One region of the Exiguobacterium sp. SH1S21 genome, then DNA from elsewhere that is predicted to be linked to it. Evidence: riboswitches for the same ligand, from Rfam matches in the RefSeq annotation. Region 1 holds a riboswitch; each other region holds the start of a gene.
The links. Region 1 has a riboswitch for S-adenosylmethionine ahead of EVJ24_RS07815 (aminotransferase class I/II-fold pyridoxal phosphate-dependent enzyme). Riboswitches for the same ligand answer to the same signal wherever they lie in the genome.

Region 1 (4,234 bases):
CGGTCTTATTTAATTGTTATCATCTTACTTTTAATTCTTTTATTTGTAAACAGAAAATACTAAATTTTCAAAAATTATTTTCAAATAGTCAATATCGAGCGGGACGGGTGAACGTTGCAATTCGGTCTCGACCCGGACCGCCTCGACCAGTTGCGGGATGTCGGCCGGCACGAGTCCGAGCGTCTCAAGTGACGTCGGCGCGCCGATCCTGGCGAGCCACGCCTCTAAATATGGGGCGTCAGACGAGCCACGCAACCGTTCTTGGACAAGGAGGCCGAAGCCGACCTTGTCGCCATGTAAGAACGGATGGGTCGACTCGAAGCGGCTGAGCGCGTTGTGGACAGCGTGGGCGACGGCAACGCGTGTCCCGGCGTCCCCGAAACCACCGACGGCACCGCCGACGGCAAGGATGTGATCGACCGCGAACCGGGTCTCTGGCCCATACGCGGTGAAACTGGACTCACTCAAGTCGAGTTCGACGAGCCGGCCGCATTGCTCGGCCAAGGCGAGACCGGTATTGACGCCGGCATCAGGCGAACTGTCGCCGCTCAAATAGCGGGCCTCGTAAAACTTGGCGACCGTGTCGATGACGCCGGCCCGGAAGTAGTCGTACGGCGAGTCGGTCACGACCCTTGCGTCGACGATGACCCGCTCGATGACGACGCGAAACACGTCGTAGCGGTCATAGGTGCCGTGCTCGTCATAGATGACGCTGAGCGGTGTGAAGGCGGCACAGTTCGAGGCGAGCGTCGGGATGACGATCAGCGGGACACCTTGCCGGTAAGCGACGAGTTTCGCCGTGTCGACGAGCTTGCCCCCACCGACGGCAAGGAGGACGTCCACATTTTTCAAACGGAGCCGTTCGACCTCAGCGTCCGTGCATTCGCCGCCGAACAGCGATGTCGGATAGGCAGTGATCGCTGGCAGGACGCGCTTGACGACGTCAAAACCGTTCTGTCCGCGCAGCACGTGAGCACGACGGCCATCGATCAATTCATCGAGCCGCTCGAGCGCGTCATCCGCATGGTCGTACTCGAGCACGGCTTGGCGGATCATGCCCGGACCTCTTCATACGTCGCAAACAGTTTCTCGATCCGCTCGACGGCCTCGTCGATCTTCGGCTCGGCGGAGACGAGCCCGAACCGGACGTACCGCTCGCCTTCTGAGCCGAAGAAATAGCCCGGCGTCACGGCGACCCCTGCCTCGTGGAGCAGCTTATGGGAGAACGATTTGGCGTCCCCGTCCGGCACTTTCGCCCAGACGAAGAACGAGCCACTCGGGGCCGTGATGTCCCATCCGGCCTGACGTAACCCGTCGACGAGCCGGTCGCGGCGGGCCTCATACAACCGTGACAAGTCGTCCCGGAGCGAACGCGGTGACTCGAGCGCGGCGATGGCCGCCTCTTGGATGGCCGAGAACACGCTCACATGGACGTGGTCCTGGTACGTGTTGATCGCCTCGATGATGTCGCGGTTGCCGACGGCGAAAGCGACCCGCCAGCCGGACATGTTGAACGCCTTCGACATCGTATACACCTCGATGCCGATGTCTTTCGCACCCGGCGCCTGCAGGAAGCTCGGCGGGACGTGACCGTCGAAACCGATGCTGCCGTAGGCGAAGTCGTGGACGACCATGAGGTCATGCTTATTCGCGAACCTTACCGTGTCGTCAAAGAACGCGGGCGACGCGACGGCGCCGGTCGGATTGCCCGGGTAGTTCAAATACATGAGTCGCGCTCCTTGCGGATCGAGCGTCTCGTAATCAGGAAGATAGCCGTTCTCTTCCCGGAGGACGAGGTCGTGGACGACCGCTCCGGCGAGACGTGCCCCCGAGATGTAGTCCGGGTAACCCGGGTTCGGGAGCAACATGCCGTCACCCGGTTCGAGCACACATTGCGGGAGCGTGATGAGTCCCGACTTGCTGCCGATCAAGATGGCCACTTCGGTCTCGGCATCGAGCGCGACGCCGTATTCGGTCTGGTAGAATGTCGCGACCGCTTGCTTCAGGCGCGTCTGTCCCCGGAACGGGCCGTATTGGTGTGTCGCCGGGTCGAGCAGGGCCGTCTGCAGCGCCTCGCAGATCGGGGCCGGTGTCGGCAAGTCGGGCGTCCCTTGGCCGAGCCGGATGACGTCGCGGCCTGAACGCTCGAGTGCGGCGACTTCAGCGGCGAGTCCGACGAAATGCTGGGGTGGTAACGTTTTAAGTAACTTCGAGCGTCTGTCTGTCATGAATAGTCCTCCTATGCAAAAACACCCCTTTCCGAGGAAAGGGGTGTCGAGATACGGACGTATTCAAACAACCACCTTTCCATCTCTCAAGGTCACCTTGCTGGAATTAGCACAGTATTGAAACAATCTGTTGCTGAAGCTTCATCGGGCCAGTCCCTCCGCTTCTCTTGATAGAAAGTGTTTTTATATGCAATTGATAATTTCTGTAATATGTCATTTAGTAAACCAAACGTTACCAACCTTGTCAATCCTTATTTCAAAAATTCCTTACCGCTATTGAATCCCGGTAAAAAAACGTTCATAGTAAAAGGTGAACGTTATTCTGCAAAATTTACAGCATGAGGGGATAGACCATTGGAACTAAACCGTCAATTGATATGGAAGTTAAGCGTGATCGGGCTGATTCTGCTCGTCCTATGGAAAGTCATCAGCGAGCCGGACACGATTTCTCGGGTCATGCAGTATGGGTTTCAGCTGTTGACGCCGATCATCATGGGGATCGCCATCGCGCTGCTCCTCAACACCGTCCTATCCTATATAGAAGAGCGGTTCCATTTGAAGCGTTATCAAGGCTTGTTGATCGTCTACGTCACGTTCATTGGGATCCTCGTCGTGTCAGCGGTGACGCTGTTCCCTCGCATCTATTCGAGCGTCGCCTCTCTCATCGAGGAGCTCCCGTTTTATATTCGCCAAATCGACGGCTTTCTCGGGCAGCTGAAAACGTATGTCGAGGAGTATAATGCGACGATCGCCCAAGCGATCGACTTCAATCGGTTCGAGGAACGCTATTCCGGATGGGTCGAGACGGCCGTCGTGTCTTCGGTCGGTTACGTGTCGAGCTTCACGATGACGTTGATCAACTTGCTGATCGGGATCGTCATCTCGATCTACTTGTTGAAAGACAAGGAAGTGTTCGCCCGGATGTTCAAGCGTCTGCTGTATGCGATGTTCCCGGTCGCTTCGGCGAAGACGACGATCGACATCTTCCAAGAGATGGACTATATCTTTAAACGCTACATCATCGGAAAGTCGCTCGACTGTCTCATCATCGGCGTGATGGCTGTCATCGGGCTCTTGATCATCGGTGCACCTTACGCGCTCTTGCTCGGTGTCATCATCGGGGTGCTGAACTTCATCCCATACGTCGGACCGCTCTTAGGGATGATCCCGGCGTTCATCATCACCTACTTCTACGACCCGTTCACGGCGCTGCTTGTCTTGTTGTTCATCTTCTTGCTGCAACAGTTCGACGGACTTTGGCTCGGGCCGAAAATTCTCGGCGACAGTGTCGGGATCACCCCGTTCTGGGTCATCACATCGATCATCATCGGGGGGAGCCTGTTCGGTCTCGTCGGGATGTTCATCAGCGTACCCGTGACCGCGATGATTCAAGTCGTCTTGTCCCGGTTGATCGATTATCGGCTCACCCGAAAGAATTTAAATGAACTGTTATGACGCAAGTCAAAATATGTTGACACATTTCAAGAATCTGTCATACAGTTGAAAAGAAGAGTAAACTTACAGAAAGGAGGACCAGCCATGTCAGTCATGACGCAGCCACATCGTATCCAATTTCATACTGACAGGTCGGGGTCTTCCGTTTCATGAACTGAAGTCACCCGCCTGTCTTCCGAGGCGTACATAAGCAAGTAGGGACGAGTATGCCTCCGTGCATCCTTCGTCCCTTTTACTTTGTAGAAGCAGGTGAAACGCATGATTCAATCACTCAAACGGCTCGACCGTAACATTTGGATTCGCTTCCTCGGCGAGACGATCACCGGTGTCATGATGTTCATGATCGCCCCGTTCCTCGTCCTCTATTATAGCGACAAGCTCGACAGCTACGTCCAAGTCGGCGTCATCTTGGCGACCGGACCGATCATGGCGCTCATCGGATCGGTCGTCGGCGGTCGTCTGGCCGACCTGTACGGCCGAAAACCGGTCATGATGACCGCCATCCTCGGTGATGCGGTCGCCCTCATCGGTTTCGCTTTCGCGGAAACGTT
Region 2 (4,234 bases), on a different contig from region 1:
GAATTTATAGTCTTTGTTCTCAGCCATTTGTGACTCGAGGTACGGCTCGTGTTGGAAGTAGTTAGCGTCGAGCTCACCAGCTGCGAGCGTCTTGTTCGGGAGCACGTAGTCTTGGAACTTCTTGATTTCAAGCGTGTAGCCTTTTTCTTCATATTCGTCTTGGACGTGCTCTAAAATCTCGGCGTGTGGTACGTTCGACGCGCCGATGATGAGCGTCTTGTCGTCGCCCGAGCCTGATTCTGAGTCCCCGCCGCCACATGCCGCGAGAATTGTGAGTGCTGATGCTGCTGTCAATCCGAGTACTGTTTTCCATGATTTCATTATAAAACCCTCCATATGATTGTATTTGATTAAGCTGATCGCTTATCGATTTTTGAGACGAGTCGATCGCCGATGAACTGAACGACGAAGACGATGACTAAGATCAATACGGTCGCGACGAACGTGACGTCGCTTTGTGAACGCTGGAACCCTTCAAGGAACGCCAAGTTCCCAAGGCCACCACCACCGACGACACCGGCCATGGCCGTGTAACCGACGATGGCGACGATCGTCACCGTGATGCCTGACACGATGGCCGGGAGTGCTTCCGGGAACAACACTTTATAGACGATCTGCCATTTCGTCGCGCCCATCGACTCGGCCGCCTCGATGACACCGCGATCGACTTCGCGGAGTGCGAGCTCGACCATACGTGCATAAAACGGGGCCGCACCGATGATGAGCGCCGGGAGCGCCGCCGTCGAGCCGAGCATCGTTCCAACAAGAAGGAGCGTGAACGGAATGAGCAAGATAATTAAAATAATGAACGGGATCGAGCGGAACACGTTGACGACCGCGCTGATGATCGTGTAAATCGGACGATTCTTCATCATGAGCGGTTCGTTCGTGACATATAAGAGCATGCCGAGGGCGAGACCGATGACGAATGTCGCGGCTCCTGCGACGAGCGTCATATAGAGCGTCTCCCACGTCTGTTCGAGCATGACTTGCCAATCTACATTAGGAAACATCGCTTTCTACCTCCACTTCCACTGCCTGCGATCGGATTGAGGCGATGGCCCGCTCGACTTCAGCCGGCTCTCCGATCAATTGGATGAATAGCGTTCCGAGCGCGCCGACTTGGGACTGCGTCACGTTACCGCCGATGATGTTGAAGCCGATGTCGTGCTGTTTCAACACTTCCGATAAAATCGGCTGTTCGGCCGTCTCGTTCAAGAACTTAAGTTTGACGATTTGGCCACTCGGATAACGTGCTTTCAAATGCTCGAACGTGAGCGACATGTCGTCGACGGCACCGATCTGTTTGACGAACTCTTTCGTGATCGGCTGTTCCGGATGTTGGAACACGTCCGCGACTTGGCCGGTCTCGACGACTTTCCCTGCCTCCATGACGGCGACGCGATGACAGATTTTTTGGATGACGTGCATCTCATGGGTGATGAGGACGATCGTCAGTCCGAGCTTCTTATTGATGCTGACGAGCAGCTCGAGAATCGAATCGGTCGTCTTCGGGTCGAGTGCGCTCGTCGCTTCATCGCAGAGGAGCACGTCTGGATTTGTAGCGAGCGCGCGGGCAATCCCGACTCGCTGCTTTTGACCGCCCGATAGTTGCGACGGATAGCTGTCTTCACGTCCGGCGAGACCGACGAGATCGACGAGCTCTTGGACGCGGCGTTTACGTTCACTGGCCGGTACCCCGATCAGTTCGAGCGGGAAGCTGATGTTCTCAGCGACCGTGCGCGACCATAATAAGTTGAAGTGTTGGAATACCATCGAGACGTTTTTGCGCACCCCGCGCAGTTCTTTCGGAGTGAGCTTCGTCAGCTCGCTCCCTGCGACGACGATCTCACCGCTTGACGGTGACTCGAGTCGGTTGAGCAGACGGATGAGCGTCGACTTCCCCGCCCCTGAATATCCGATTATTCCAAAAATTTCGCCGCTCTCGATTGTGAGCGACACATCATCGACCGCCTGGACTCGACCGTTCTTCGTGTCGAACCATTTGGCCACATTACGTAATTGAATCAATACCTTTCCCTCCTGACAACAAAAAAAGTACACACGTTTGAGCAAACGTGCGTACTTTATCGGTACGGACAACGATTGCTCTCATCTTCCAAGGTTCTCACCTTGCTGGAATTAGCACCATTTCGGATTGCTCCGCGGTTGCTGGGCGTCATAGGGCCAGTCCCTCAGCCTCTCTTGATAAGAGTGTTGTTTATTCGATTAGCTTTATAATAGCGACACATTATTTTCATGTCAAACTATTTTGTGCGAAAAATCAAAAAAAGGTGCCATCCGAGGATGACACAGAACGTAGCACCTTGAGTCACGGAAGGACAACCCATAGATGAAACTCTTTTGCCCGATCAGAGTGTTCATCCTTATATGGGGGATTCAAGCCATCCATCACTCGGCCTTAGAACGTACCATGCGGTTACGCGGTAGGTGTCCCTGCGCTTGATTTTTTTGGGGGACAATCGAAGGGAAGGTCCACCTAAAAGTCGCGTAAAGTGATGCACCGGCTGTTCTAAAACGTCTTGATGGCTGGAGAATCTCGTCCTATATTGTGTTCAAGTAAGATGTTGTAATGAATATACCATTCGTGAACTTTCTGTGTCAACTGATTATTTAAAATTTTCTGATTATTCTAATCATCCTATCTCATTTAACGAAAGATAGGACGTGCTGCACGTTTTGGAACGCATATAATCGGTCTTCGACTTGGCCGTCTTTAAGCTTTAACAGCGCCGGGACGCTCATGACTTGATACGCTTCTAACTCTTGCGGGATAAAGTTGGCGTCCTGCTTGTCAATCGCGAGTGTCGGGTCGACCGCTTCGACGACGGCGAGCATCCGCTCGGCCACAGCGCATGTTCCACACATCGGGGCGTATATATATAACAATCCGTCTGTAATCATTGTTCTCACCTCTTTTATAAGTATATGAATGTGAGCCGATCTGTTCAAAAGTTGTGCTCACCCCACGAATTTTCTGAATCGTTCAACATTTCCTGTTGACGCTTCACGAAAAGAGGCATAGTATGGTCATTAACTTTAACGCTTTCGTACATAACAGCGTATACGTAGAAAAGGACAGGTGAATCGACTTATGACGGAACAAACGAAACTGACAGGCAAACAATTTTTGATGAACGTATTGAACGGACTCAGTCTCGCTATTTTAATCGCCCTCATCCCGAGCGCGTTGCTCGGTGAATTAACGAAAGCCATCTTACCGTATTTTCCGTCTTTGCAGTTCATCTTAGACGCGACGACGATCGCGATGCGCCTACTCCCGGTCATCATCGGTGTCACCGTCGCGATGCAATTCGGACGCTCGGCGCTCGAGGCCGGGACGATCGGTATCGCGACCCAGGTCGGGAGCGGCGCTATCCGTATCGAGGAAGGCGCGTTCCTCATGGCGGGAATCGGCGACGTCATCACGGCCGGTGTGACCGCCGCCCTCGCGACATATATGGTCATGCAGCTGTCGCCACGCTTAAAGACGTACACCGTCCTGGTCTTACCAATGACGGTCATCGTCATCGCCGGCGGAATCGGCATGTTCTTACTCACGTACATCTCACAGATCACGACGTACATCGGCACAGTCATCATGACGATGACTGAACTCCAACCGATCGTGATGGGCATGTTGATCGCGATGGCGTTCTCGCTCATCATCGTCTCCCCGATCTCGACGGTCGGGATCGCGACGGCGATCAGTCTGTCCGGTGTTGCCGCCGGGGCCGCTAACCTCGGCGTCGTCGCAGCCGGTTTTGGTCTCGCTATCGCCGGGTGGCAGATGAACGCGACCGGGACGTCGCTCGCTCACTTCCTCGGCTCACCGAAAATTCAAATGGCGAACTTCGTCCGTCGTCCGATCATGATGCTCCCTGTGCTCGCGAACGCGGCCATTCTCGGGGCGCTCGCCGGTATCCTTCGTATCGAAGGAACACCGATCAGTGCCGGATTCGGTGTCTCTGGACTGATTGGACCTGTCAACGCCCTGCACTTGATGCCAGGCGGATTCGCGCTCTGGAACGTCATGCTCGTCATCGTCTTGTTCGGCCTCATTCCGGTGACGCTCGGGATTGTCTTCTATCGCCTGTTCAACCGGACATCACTCATCCAGCCTGAACATTACCGCCTCGACTTCGACTAAATCAAAAATCCCGGGTTCTCATAAAGAGAAACCGGGATTTTTGTTAGCCTTGAATCATCGTTT
Region 3 (4,234 bases), on a different contig from region 1:
GGACAACTTGACGGTACAGCCGTATTCAATCGTTGGGAAAGTGAACAAGTCGTACTTGGCGATCGCTTTACGGAGCGCACCCATGTCAAACGCGGCGTTATGGGCTATGACGACGTCGACGGCGTTCAGTGTCGGATAGAGCTGTTCGAGCACTTCGGGCAATGCCGGGGCGTCCCAGACGTCGCTCGGGCGAATCCCGTGGACGCGAATATTGCCTTGGTCAAAGTCTTCCTCAGGATTGACGAGCAATTGGTTCGTCTCGACGACTTCACCGTCTGTCAGTAGACTCCAACCGACAGAGCAGATGCTCCGACTGTCGCGATTGGCCGTCTCGACGTCGATTGCTAGAATAGAATGTGGCATAAAAGTTCCTCTCTTCGTTAAAAATCTGTACAAAAAAAGTCTAACACAAGGTTAGACTGTAAAGCGATCATGCGGCCGAGAGATGCCGACACGCCTCGGCGCAGCGCAAGCAAGCTTCAGAGCAGCGTTGGCAATGGTCGTACAAGTGACGCCCGCATTCGACGGCACACGTATCACACACTTGCGCGCAGAGCGCCCCGATCGGTCTTGTGAACGCCGAGTCGGTTTCGAGCGCGTTCAAGGTGAGTGTGGCGACTTCGGCACATTCTTTTGTCAACCGGATACATTCCGAGACCATCAGCAGGTCTTCTTCTTGTAAACATTTCGAGAAGCAATGGTTGCTCGCCCGTATACAGTCGATCACGGCCAAAATCGTCTCTTCGACAGAGGCTCGGTTCATTGGAAGTCCCCCTTAAGATAAATGATGTCTTACAATCATTACCCGGTTCGTGTCGACTTAAACCGAGGCGGGGACACAAAAAAGCCGGCCCACATCAGTGGACCGACTTAAGGAATGGAGCATAGCGGGCTCGAACCGCTGACCTCCACGCTGCCAGCGTGGCGCTCTCCCAGCTGAGCTAATGCCCCGTTGGAAATTATTATATCATTCTAATAAATGATTTGGCAATAAGAAAAACGAAAGAACTTTGAAAATCATTTTTTTGAAGTTTAATGGACGTTAGAGCTGGGAAAAATAGATAGGATGTTATATTAAGAAAGCAGGTGCAACGTATGGAGATGATTTTGCTAGCGCTACTGCCCGCACTCATGTGGGGGAGTATCCCGCTGATCGTATCTATTGTCGGCGGCAAGCCGATTCAACAATTGATCGGTACGACGATCGGCGCGATGGTGATGGCGGTTGTCATCGCGCTCGTCTTCAAGCCAGAGTTCACGACGCTCGCGATCGTGACTGGTTTCATATCAGGTGTGTTCTGGGCGCTTGGACAATACCTTCAGTTCCAGTCGTTCCAAATTTTAAGCGTCTCGAAAGCGATGCCGATCAGTACAGGGATGCAGCTTGTCGGGACATCACTGTTCGGGGTCATCGTCCTTGGGGACTGGAAGACATCGACCGAGCTATGGCTCGGCTTCTCGGCCCTCGTCTTGATCATCATTGGGGCCGTCATGACGTCATATCAACAAAATAAAGAATCCGACAGCAGTAGTGCTTTGAAAAAAGGGCTACTCGTGCTCCTCGTTTCGAGCATCGGTTACGTGACGTACGCCGTCCTGACCAACTACTTTGAAGTGGATGGCATCACCGCCATCCTACCGCAGTCACTCGGGATGTTCATCGCCGCGCTCTTGTTCAGCCTTCGTGAAAAAGATGTGAAAAAGTTTGATCCGAAAACGTTCAAGAACATTTTCGCCGGGCTTGCCTGGGGGATCGGGAACTTCGGGTTGTTCGTCTCGAGCGGAGAAGTCGGCATCGCGACGTCTTTCGCACTGTCTCAACTGAACGTCGTCGTCGCGACACTCGGTGGTATTTACTTGTTAAAAGAAGAAAAGACGTCGAAAGAACGCGTCTTCGTCTTTATGGGGATCGGTCTGATCGTGGTCGCTGGATTCATGCTCGGGCTCGCCAAGAGCTAAAAAAACGACGGGCATGAGGCCCGTCGTTGTCAGCTTGTCCACGTCTGGTCGATGAACTCGTCACGGCCAGATTGTTTCCGGTCCGCTTTATAGTGGGCCGGATTTTTTTTATGATAATCTTGATGATAGTCTTCGGCCGGGTAAAAGACGTCAGCCGGTAAGATTTTCGTCACGATCGGTTGTTTGAACTTTCCGCTCGCGGCGAGTTCGTCGCGACTCTGTTCTGCCGCCACGCGTTGCTCTTCCGTATGATAGAAGATGGCGGGCGCATATTGTTGCCCGCGGTCTTGGAACTGGCCGCCGTCGTCGGTCGGATCAGTCTGAATCCAATACAATTCGAGCAGGCGCTCATATGAGAATTGAGAAGGATCGAACGTGATCTCGACGACCTCGTAGTGACCACTCGTGCCTGTCTTGACGTCTTTATACGTCGGATTGTCGACGTGCCCGCCCGTATAACCGGATACGATGCCTTCGATGCCTGGCTGTTCCTCGAACGGTGTCACCATGCACCAAAAACAACCACCTGCGAATGTAGCTTTTTCCAAAATAAAATCCCCCTCATGTTCATTCCAAAAAAACGCCCATGTCATCGACATGAGCGTTTTGTCATATCGTCCAAGGCGATGCCTTGCTGGAAGTAGCACCTTGCCGAAGCAGGTTGCTGTGAAGTCGTAGAGCCAGGTCTCTCGTTCACTCAAGATATCGATATGTAGTTGGTGACAGCATCATATCATCTGTCTCGTTTAAACGTCAACGATTTGGTGTGCGCCGAAGTTGAAATAGCGTGGCACCAACAATCAAGATAATGAGGGCAATGGACGCAGGGAATGCCCACGGCAAATCATCCCCGAACAATTGTAGAAAGAACAGGGCGAACACGGACAGTAAAACAAGGATGTAAGAGCGGGACATGGCTACCTCCAATAACGTTTCTTCTAGTGTATCAAGTTGCACATCCAATGGCGATAAAAAGAAGGGGATTCGATGCATTCAGCGAATACCGAATAACATTGCCTATAAGGAGGGAACTAGATGCAAGACTTATTTGAACTAGACATCGAGACCGCACAGCGCGGCTATAAAGAAGGGACGTTCACGGCCCGGGACGTGACGGCCTACTATTTGACACGGATCGCTAGCTTGAACGATAAACTGAAAGCGGTCATCCAAGTGAACCCAGACGCACTGTTCGAGGCCGAGGCGGCCGAACGTGCCTACGGGCGCGGCGAGCGTTTACCGCTTCTTGGGATTCCCGTATTGATTAAAGACAACATTGAAACAGCAGGGCTCATGAAGACGACTGCCGGCGCCGTCGCGCTCGAGCACCATTTCGCCGGTCGCGACGCCGAGCTCGTCCGTCGGTTGAGGGAACAGGGGGCGGTCATCCTGGGCAAAGCCAATTTGTCGGAATGGGCCAACTTTTTGACAGAAGGGATGCCGAACGGATGGAGCGGCGTCGGGGGGCAGACGCTCAATCCGTATGGTGACAAGCTTGACGTCGGTGGGTCGAGCTCTGGTTCGGCGTCAGCCGTCGCTGCGAACTTGACGTTGCTCGCCGTCGGCAGCGAGACGAGCGGGTCGATCATCCACCCGAGCGTTCATAACAGCATCGTCGGCATCAAGCCGACGGTCGGTCTCATCAGCCGGAGCGGGATCATTCCGATCTCACGGTCGCAAGATACGGCCGGTCCGATGGCGCGGACGCTCCGCGACGCGGTGCTCGCACTAGAAGCGATGTGCGGGGAAGACGACTCGGACCCGGCGACGACACATCTACCGGCCGGTCCACCGTACCGGACGTGTCTCGACGAACGTCAAGCCGTCGGCATGCGTGTCGGTTTCGTGAAGGCTGAACTGTCGGATGAAGAACAGACGCTCTATCAAGCGGCGCTGGCGTTACTCAAAGCGAGCGGGGTCGAGCTCGTCGAAGTCGACCTGCCGTCAAACGACGGACTTGACCAAGGCGACGTCCTCTACCATGAGTTTAAGCTCGGGATCGAGGCGTATTTGGCGACGACAGCGCTCCCGTATGAAACGCTCGACGATTTGATGGACTGGAACAAGCGTCACCCGGAAACGGTCCCGCACGGACAAGTTACGTTCGAGAAAGCGAATCAGTTATCGGGTCGCTTGACCGAGTCGAGCTACCTCGAGCGACGCTTAGCCGACGTCCGGCAGGCGAAAACGGACGGTCTCGACCGTATATTGATGGAACAAACGCTTCACGCCCTGGCGTTGCCACACGACTTGAATTACGATATGGCGGCGAAAG
Region 4 (4,234 bases), on a different contig from region 1:
ACGGCGTGGAGCTCGGAGATGACGTTGTTGTCGACCGTGTGCACATGGAGTGAACACGTCGCCGCGGTCTTGTTGAACACCTCGACGTGTAGCAGCGTCTCAGCGGACGGTTTGCCAGTTTGTTCGCCAAGCAAGCGACCGGCCGCGTCGACGAGGACGAAATCGTCCGTGGTCCGTTTTCGTTTATCGCGTCCGCTCGCCGTGACGAGGAAAGTCAGCGGGTCGTCGGAGACACGAATCGCCAAATTGCCACTCGTTCCGGGGAACCAGTCGCGCGCGGCGAGTTCGTCTTTAATGTCGGCGAGTTCAAGCCAACGTGCGGTCACGCTCATACGTGCACCTCCTTCATGTGATGGGTGATGTCGTCGAACGTCTCGAACGGGGCGTGGGCGACACCTTCTGCCTCACAGAGCGTGATGAGTTGCCCACGGGCGTAGACGAAATCGGCCCGTTTGGCGATCTCGAAGTCGGTCACCGAGTCACCGATGACGATCAAGCGATCAACGGGATCGACGATCGTCCGGGCGATTGTCGGTTTGCAGCAACCACAATCATTCGTACAATGCGCGTCACAGGCGTAGGGCCAGTCGACGCGTACCGTTTCGGCTGAGAAGTCGGCGACGTTACAGTAGATGTGGTCCGGCGCGACGTGTTCTTGCAAGATCGGGTGCACGAAAAAGTCCATGCCGCCGCTGACGACGTCGAACTTCCAGCCATGTTCTCGGATCTCTTCCAAAAATGCTGGGAAACCTGGGCGCAAGGTGATGCGGTCCAGCAAGTAGTCGTGGTACGCCGAGGCGTCAGCGCTCGGCAACAGTCGGAACATCTGCCCGACCCCGGAGCGGATCGAGATGTCTTGAGCGAGCACGTCGTCTTTTAGCGCGTGCCATTCGGGCGGTGCGAACGCCCGCATCAAAGCGATGATGTTGTCCTCGGCGGTGATCGTCCCGTCGAAGTCACACAAGATGTGAATCGTCATTGTTTTGACCACGCCTTTAGCGCGGCCTCGAGCTCGTTCGTCTGGCTCGCCACGCCCAACACTTGCGCAATCGCTTGTCGGAACGCCTGGGCCCCGGCGGCCGCGCCGTCTGGGTGACCGTGGATACCGCCGCCGGCGTTGATGACGACGTCTGTGCCGAAGTCACGGATGATGTCCGGAACGAGCCCCGGATGAATACCGGCCGACGGGACCGGGAGAATCGGTTTCGTCCAGTGCGGCCGAACGCTAATGTCACGAATCGCGAACGCCTCATCGGGCGGTGTCGCGAGTGAACCATACGGGGACGGGAACAGCGTCAAGTCGGCCCCCGCGAGGCGAATCAACTTTCCGAGTAAGAGCGAGTGGCTGATCGAGCCGGTCAACGCTCCGGCGAACGCCGGATGTGCCAAGATCGGGACATTGATTTCCGGGTCTTTCGCAAGTTCACGGAGTGTGTCGAGCCCGTACGTATAGACGTTGAACAACAGTGCCGTCGCGCCCGCCTCGATCAAGCGGAGCGCTTGGTCACGCAGCCCGAACACCGGACCGCTGAGCGTGATGGCATAGAGCGAACGTTTTCCGGTCGTTTCGAACTGTTCTTGGATGACGGCCGCCCCGATTTTAGCTCGTTCAAGCGACGGAGTGAGCGGGTTGTCGTATAAAATCTCATCGTCTTTGACGATGTCGATGCCGCCGGCGAGCTGGTCTCGAAGTTGCTGTTCTAAGAAGCGTAAATCACGACCGATGATCCCTTTAAAGATGCTCATGACGAGCGGGCGATCATGGACGTCGAGCGACTCACGAACGCCTTGAACACCGAACTTTGCTCCGGGAAATTCAGGCGCAAGCGTTTCGGGTAACGTCAAGTCGATCAAGCGGACCGAGTCATCGAGCGATAATTTCCCGAACGTCGTCGTCAAGATGGATGAGAAGTCGGACGTGACGTTATGGAGCGGATAACGGATCGTGAAGCGGCTCGTCGTTTCCGTGTGCGTCGTTGAGACGACCTCGCCTCGATACGCCTTTAATTGTTCTTGTTCTAGGTGAGGCAGTTCCGTCCACGTGCCGACGGTCAGTTCGAGGGCGATTTTCTCGGCGACAGTCGCGACGCGGTCCGTCCGGCTGATTTCATATGTGGCAGTAATACTCATGTTCGTTCCTCCTTCCGGTCAAACAAAAAAATGACCCCATGCCGAGGCAAGAGGTCATCATAAAAAAATGAACTCTTATCTCTCAGCTTACGCTGCAAGAATTAGCACCGTGCCCAATCGGGTCGGTTGCTGCGACATCATCGGGCTTGTCCCCTCCGTCTGCTCTTGATAAGAATGTATTTTGAAGTTGTGAAATTTAATTGAATTTTGTCACACAATATCCGGTTCGTCAATTCCTTTTTTTGAGAAAAAAAGTTTGAGTTCGTTGTTACCATATATGCATAAAAAAAGTGACCGTTGCTCCAGAAAATTGTCGTTGACAACTTGGTGCTCGAGTAAGTAACATTCATCACAACAAGTTCACACAATCGAATATGACACTCTTATCGCGAGTTGGCAGAGGGAATTGGCCCCATGACGCCGCAGCAACCGACCAGTAGGCACGGTGCTACATCCACCAGACATACGTCTGACAGATGAGAGGAACAACCGTTACGGCTGTGCCTCTTTCTCGCGGAGAAAGGGGCTTTTTTTGTGGGGAATATACCGAAAGGGGAAACAGACATGGCTTATCAACCATTTACAGAACAGACAGTCGTCGAGCACGTCAGAACGTTAGGGTTACTCGAAGACGGGGGCATCGCGCATTGCGAGGAGATCGGGGACGGCAACTTGAACCTCGTCTTCCGCATCCGCCAAGGCGAAACGAGCCTCATCGTCAAGCAGGCGCTACCGTATGCGAAAGTCGTCGGCGAGAGTTGGCCGCTCACACTTGAACGGGCGTGGATCGAGCAGCTCGCGTTGCGCGAATTCGCCAGTGTCGTCCCGCGTTTCGTCCCGGTCGTTCTCGGCAGTGACCGGACGCTCGCCTACACGATTTTAGAGGACCTGTCCGACTTTGATATCGTCCGGACGGGCTATTTGGAAGGGAAAGCGTATCCTGAACTCGCCCGTCACATCGGTGAGTTTTTAGGACAGACGTTGTTTGAGACGTCCGACTATGCGGCCGGCCCGATCGAGAAGAAGCGGAAAGAACGGGATTACTACAACCCGGAACTATGCGATATCACTGAAAAACTGATCTTCACCGATCCGTACAAAGATGCCGAGTCGAACAACATCGAAACCGCGCTCCGTCCGGACGTCGAAGCGCTTTGGGGTGACCTGAAATTGAAAGTGGAGGTCACGAAACTGAAAGTCGGTTTCGTCACGAAACATGACGCGCTCTTGCACGGGGACTTACATACAGGTAGCATCTTTGCGACGCAACAAGAGACGAAAGTCATCGATCCGGAGTTCGCTTTTTACGGTCCGTTCGGTTTTGACATCGGGCAAATCGTCGCCCATTTGACGCTATCGACGTTCCATGACACACTCAAACGGTTCGAGCGGTTCACCGACGTATTGACGGTATGGGAGACGTTTGAAAAGACGTTCCGGACGAAGTTTGAGACGGCGGTCGAACCGTTCAACACGGACGGGTTCGTCGATGAGCTACTTCAAACCATCTTTAGCGACACGATCGGCTATGCCGGATGTGAGCTGATTCGCCGCGCCATCGGCCTCGCCGGAGTCAATGACCTCGAGACGTTACCGGAAACGGTCCGGCTCGAGCGGAAACGGGAAGCGCTCACGCTCGGCACGACGCTCATTAAACAGCGCCATGATATCCGTTCGATCGATGAATTAGTGACGCTGTTAGCGGGGGTACGCGTATGACAGTCCAAAACATTCGCTTCGAACCGTCCCGGGACGAGCTCGTCATTTTAGACCAAACGTTACTGCCCCATGAAGAGCGGTACGTGACGATCGCGACGCTCGAACAGGCGGAACACGCTATCGAGACGTTGCAAGTCCGAGGTGCGCCGGCCATCGCCTATTTCGGCGCATTTGTGCTCGCGAAAGAAGCGATCCGGCTCCAAGATGACCCGGACTTCACACGCCGGCTTGACCTCGTCGGCCGTCGATTGATCGCGACGCGACCGACGGCGGTCAATCTTCAAAACGTGATCGAGTCACTTCTCAGGCTGAACGTCGGCGGCGACTTTGAAAGGATCGCGACCGACATCAAACATCGGGCCATCGCGCTGTTCGAGCGAGACGT

Region 2: linked by a shared signal. The riboswitch ahead of EVJ24_RS11650 (methionine ABC transporter ATP-binding protein) and the one ahead of EVJ24_RS07815 (aminotransferase class I/II-fold pyridoxal phosphate-dependent enzyme) in region 1 are both predicted to bind S-adenosylmethionine.
Region 3: linked by a shared signal. The riboswitch ahead of msrA (peptide-methionine (S)-S-oxide reductase MsrA) and the one ahead of EVJ24_RS07815 (aminotransferase class I/II-fold pyridoxal phosphate-dependent enzyme) in region 1 are both predicted to bind S-adenosylmethionine.
Region 4: linked by a shared signal. The riboswitch ahead of EVJ24_RS02610 (2,3-diketo-5-methylthiopentyl-1-phosphate enolase) and the one ahead of EVJ24_RS07815 (aminotransferase class I/II-fold pyridoxal phosphate-dependent enzyme) in region 1 are both predicted to bind S-adenosylmethionine.

What each region holds. Positions count from the first base shown of each region.
Region 1 covers NZ_SJUY01000004.1:190,342-194,575, forward strand. Annotated here, with positions in the region: gene EVJ24_RS07810 (iron-containing alcohol dehydrogenase) at 40-1,056, opposite strand; gene EVJ24_RS07815 (aminotransferase class I/II-fold pyridoxal phosphate-dependent enzyme) at 1,053-2,228, opposite strand; SAM riboswitch class I at 2,305-2,405, opposite strand; gene EVJ24_RS07820 (AI-2E family transporter) at 2,583-3,683, shown strand; gene EVJ24_RS07825 (MDR family MFS transporter) at 3,942-4,234, shown strand, end outside.
Region 2 covers NZ_SJUY01000008.1:98,973-103,206, reverse strand. Annotated here, with positions in the region: gene EVJ24_RS11660 (MetQ/NlpA family ABC transporter substrate-binding protein) at 1-321, opposite strand, end outside; gene EVJ24_RS11655 (methionine ABC transporter permease) at 351-1,013, opposite strand; gene EVJ24_RS11650 (methionine ABC transporter ATP-binding protein) at 1,003-2,031, opposite strand; SAM riboswitch class I at 2,110-2,215, opposite strand; gene EVJ24_RS11645 (thioredoxin family protein) at 2,668-2,925, opposite strand; gene EVJ24_RS11640 (PTS transporter subunit IIC) at 3,116-4,171, shown strand; gene gcvH (glycine cleavage system protein GcvH) at 4,215-4,234, opposite strand, start outside.
Region 3 covers NZ_SJUY01000002.1:2,751-6,984, reverse strand. Annotated here, with positions in the region: gene EVJ24_RS03485 (3'-5' exonuclease) at 1-363, opposite strand, end outside; gene EVJ24_RS03480 (four-helix bundle copper-binding protein) at 431-763, opposite strand; tRNA gene EVJ24_RS03475 (tRNA-Ala) at 879-951, opposite strand; gene EVJ24_RS03470 (GRP family sugar transporter) at 1,096-1,959, shown strand; gene msrA (peptide-methionine (S)-S-oxide reductase MsrA) at 1,989-2,507, opposite strand; SAM riboswitch class I at 2,569-2,668, opposite strand; gene EVJ24_RS15430 (hypothetical protein) at 2,713-2,874, opposite strand; gene EVJ24_RS03460 (amidase family protein) at 2,995-4,234, shown strand, end outside.
Region 4 covers NZ_SJUY01000001.1:532,071-536,304, reverse strand. Annotated here, with positions in the region: gene EVJ24_RS02620 (methylthioribulose 1-phosphate dehydratase) at 1-332, opposite strand, end outside; gene EVJ24_RS02615 (2-hydroxy-3-keto-5-methylthiopentenyl-1-phosphate phosphatase) at 329-979, opposite strand; gene EVJ24_RS02610 (2,3-diketo-5-methylthiopentyl-1-phosphate enolase) at 976-2,130, opposite strand; SAM riboswitch class I at 2,203-2,305, opposite strand; SAM riboswitch class I at 2,511-2,613, shown strand; gene mtnK (S-methyl-5-thioribose kinase) at 2,695-3,849, shown strand; gene mtnA (S-methyl-5-thioribose-1-phosphate isomerase) at 3,846-4,234, shown strand, end outside.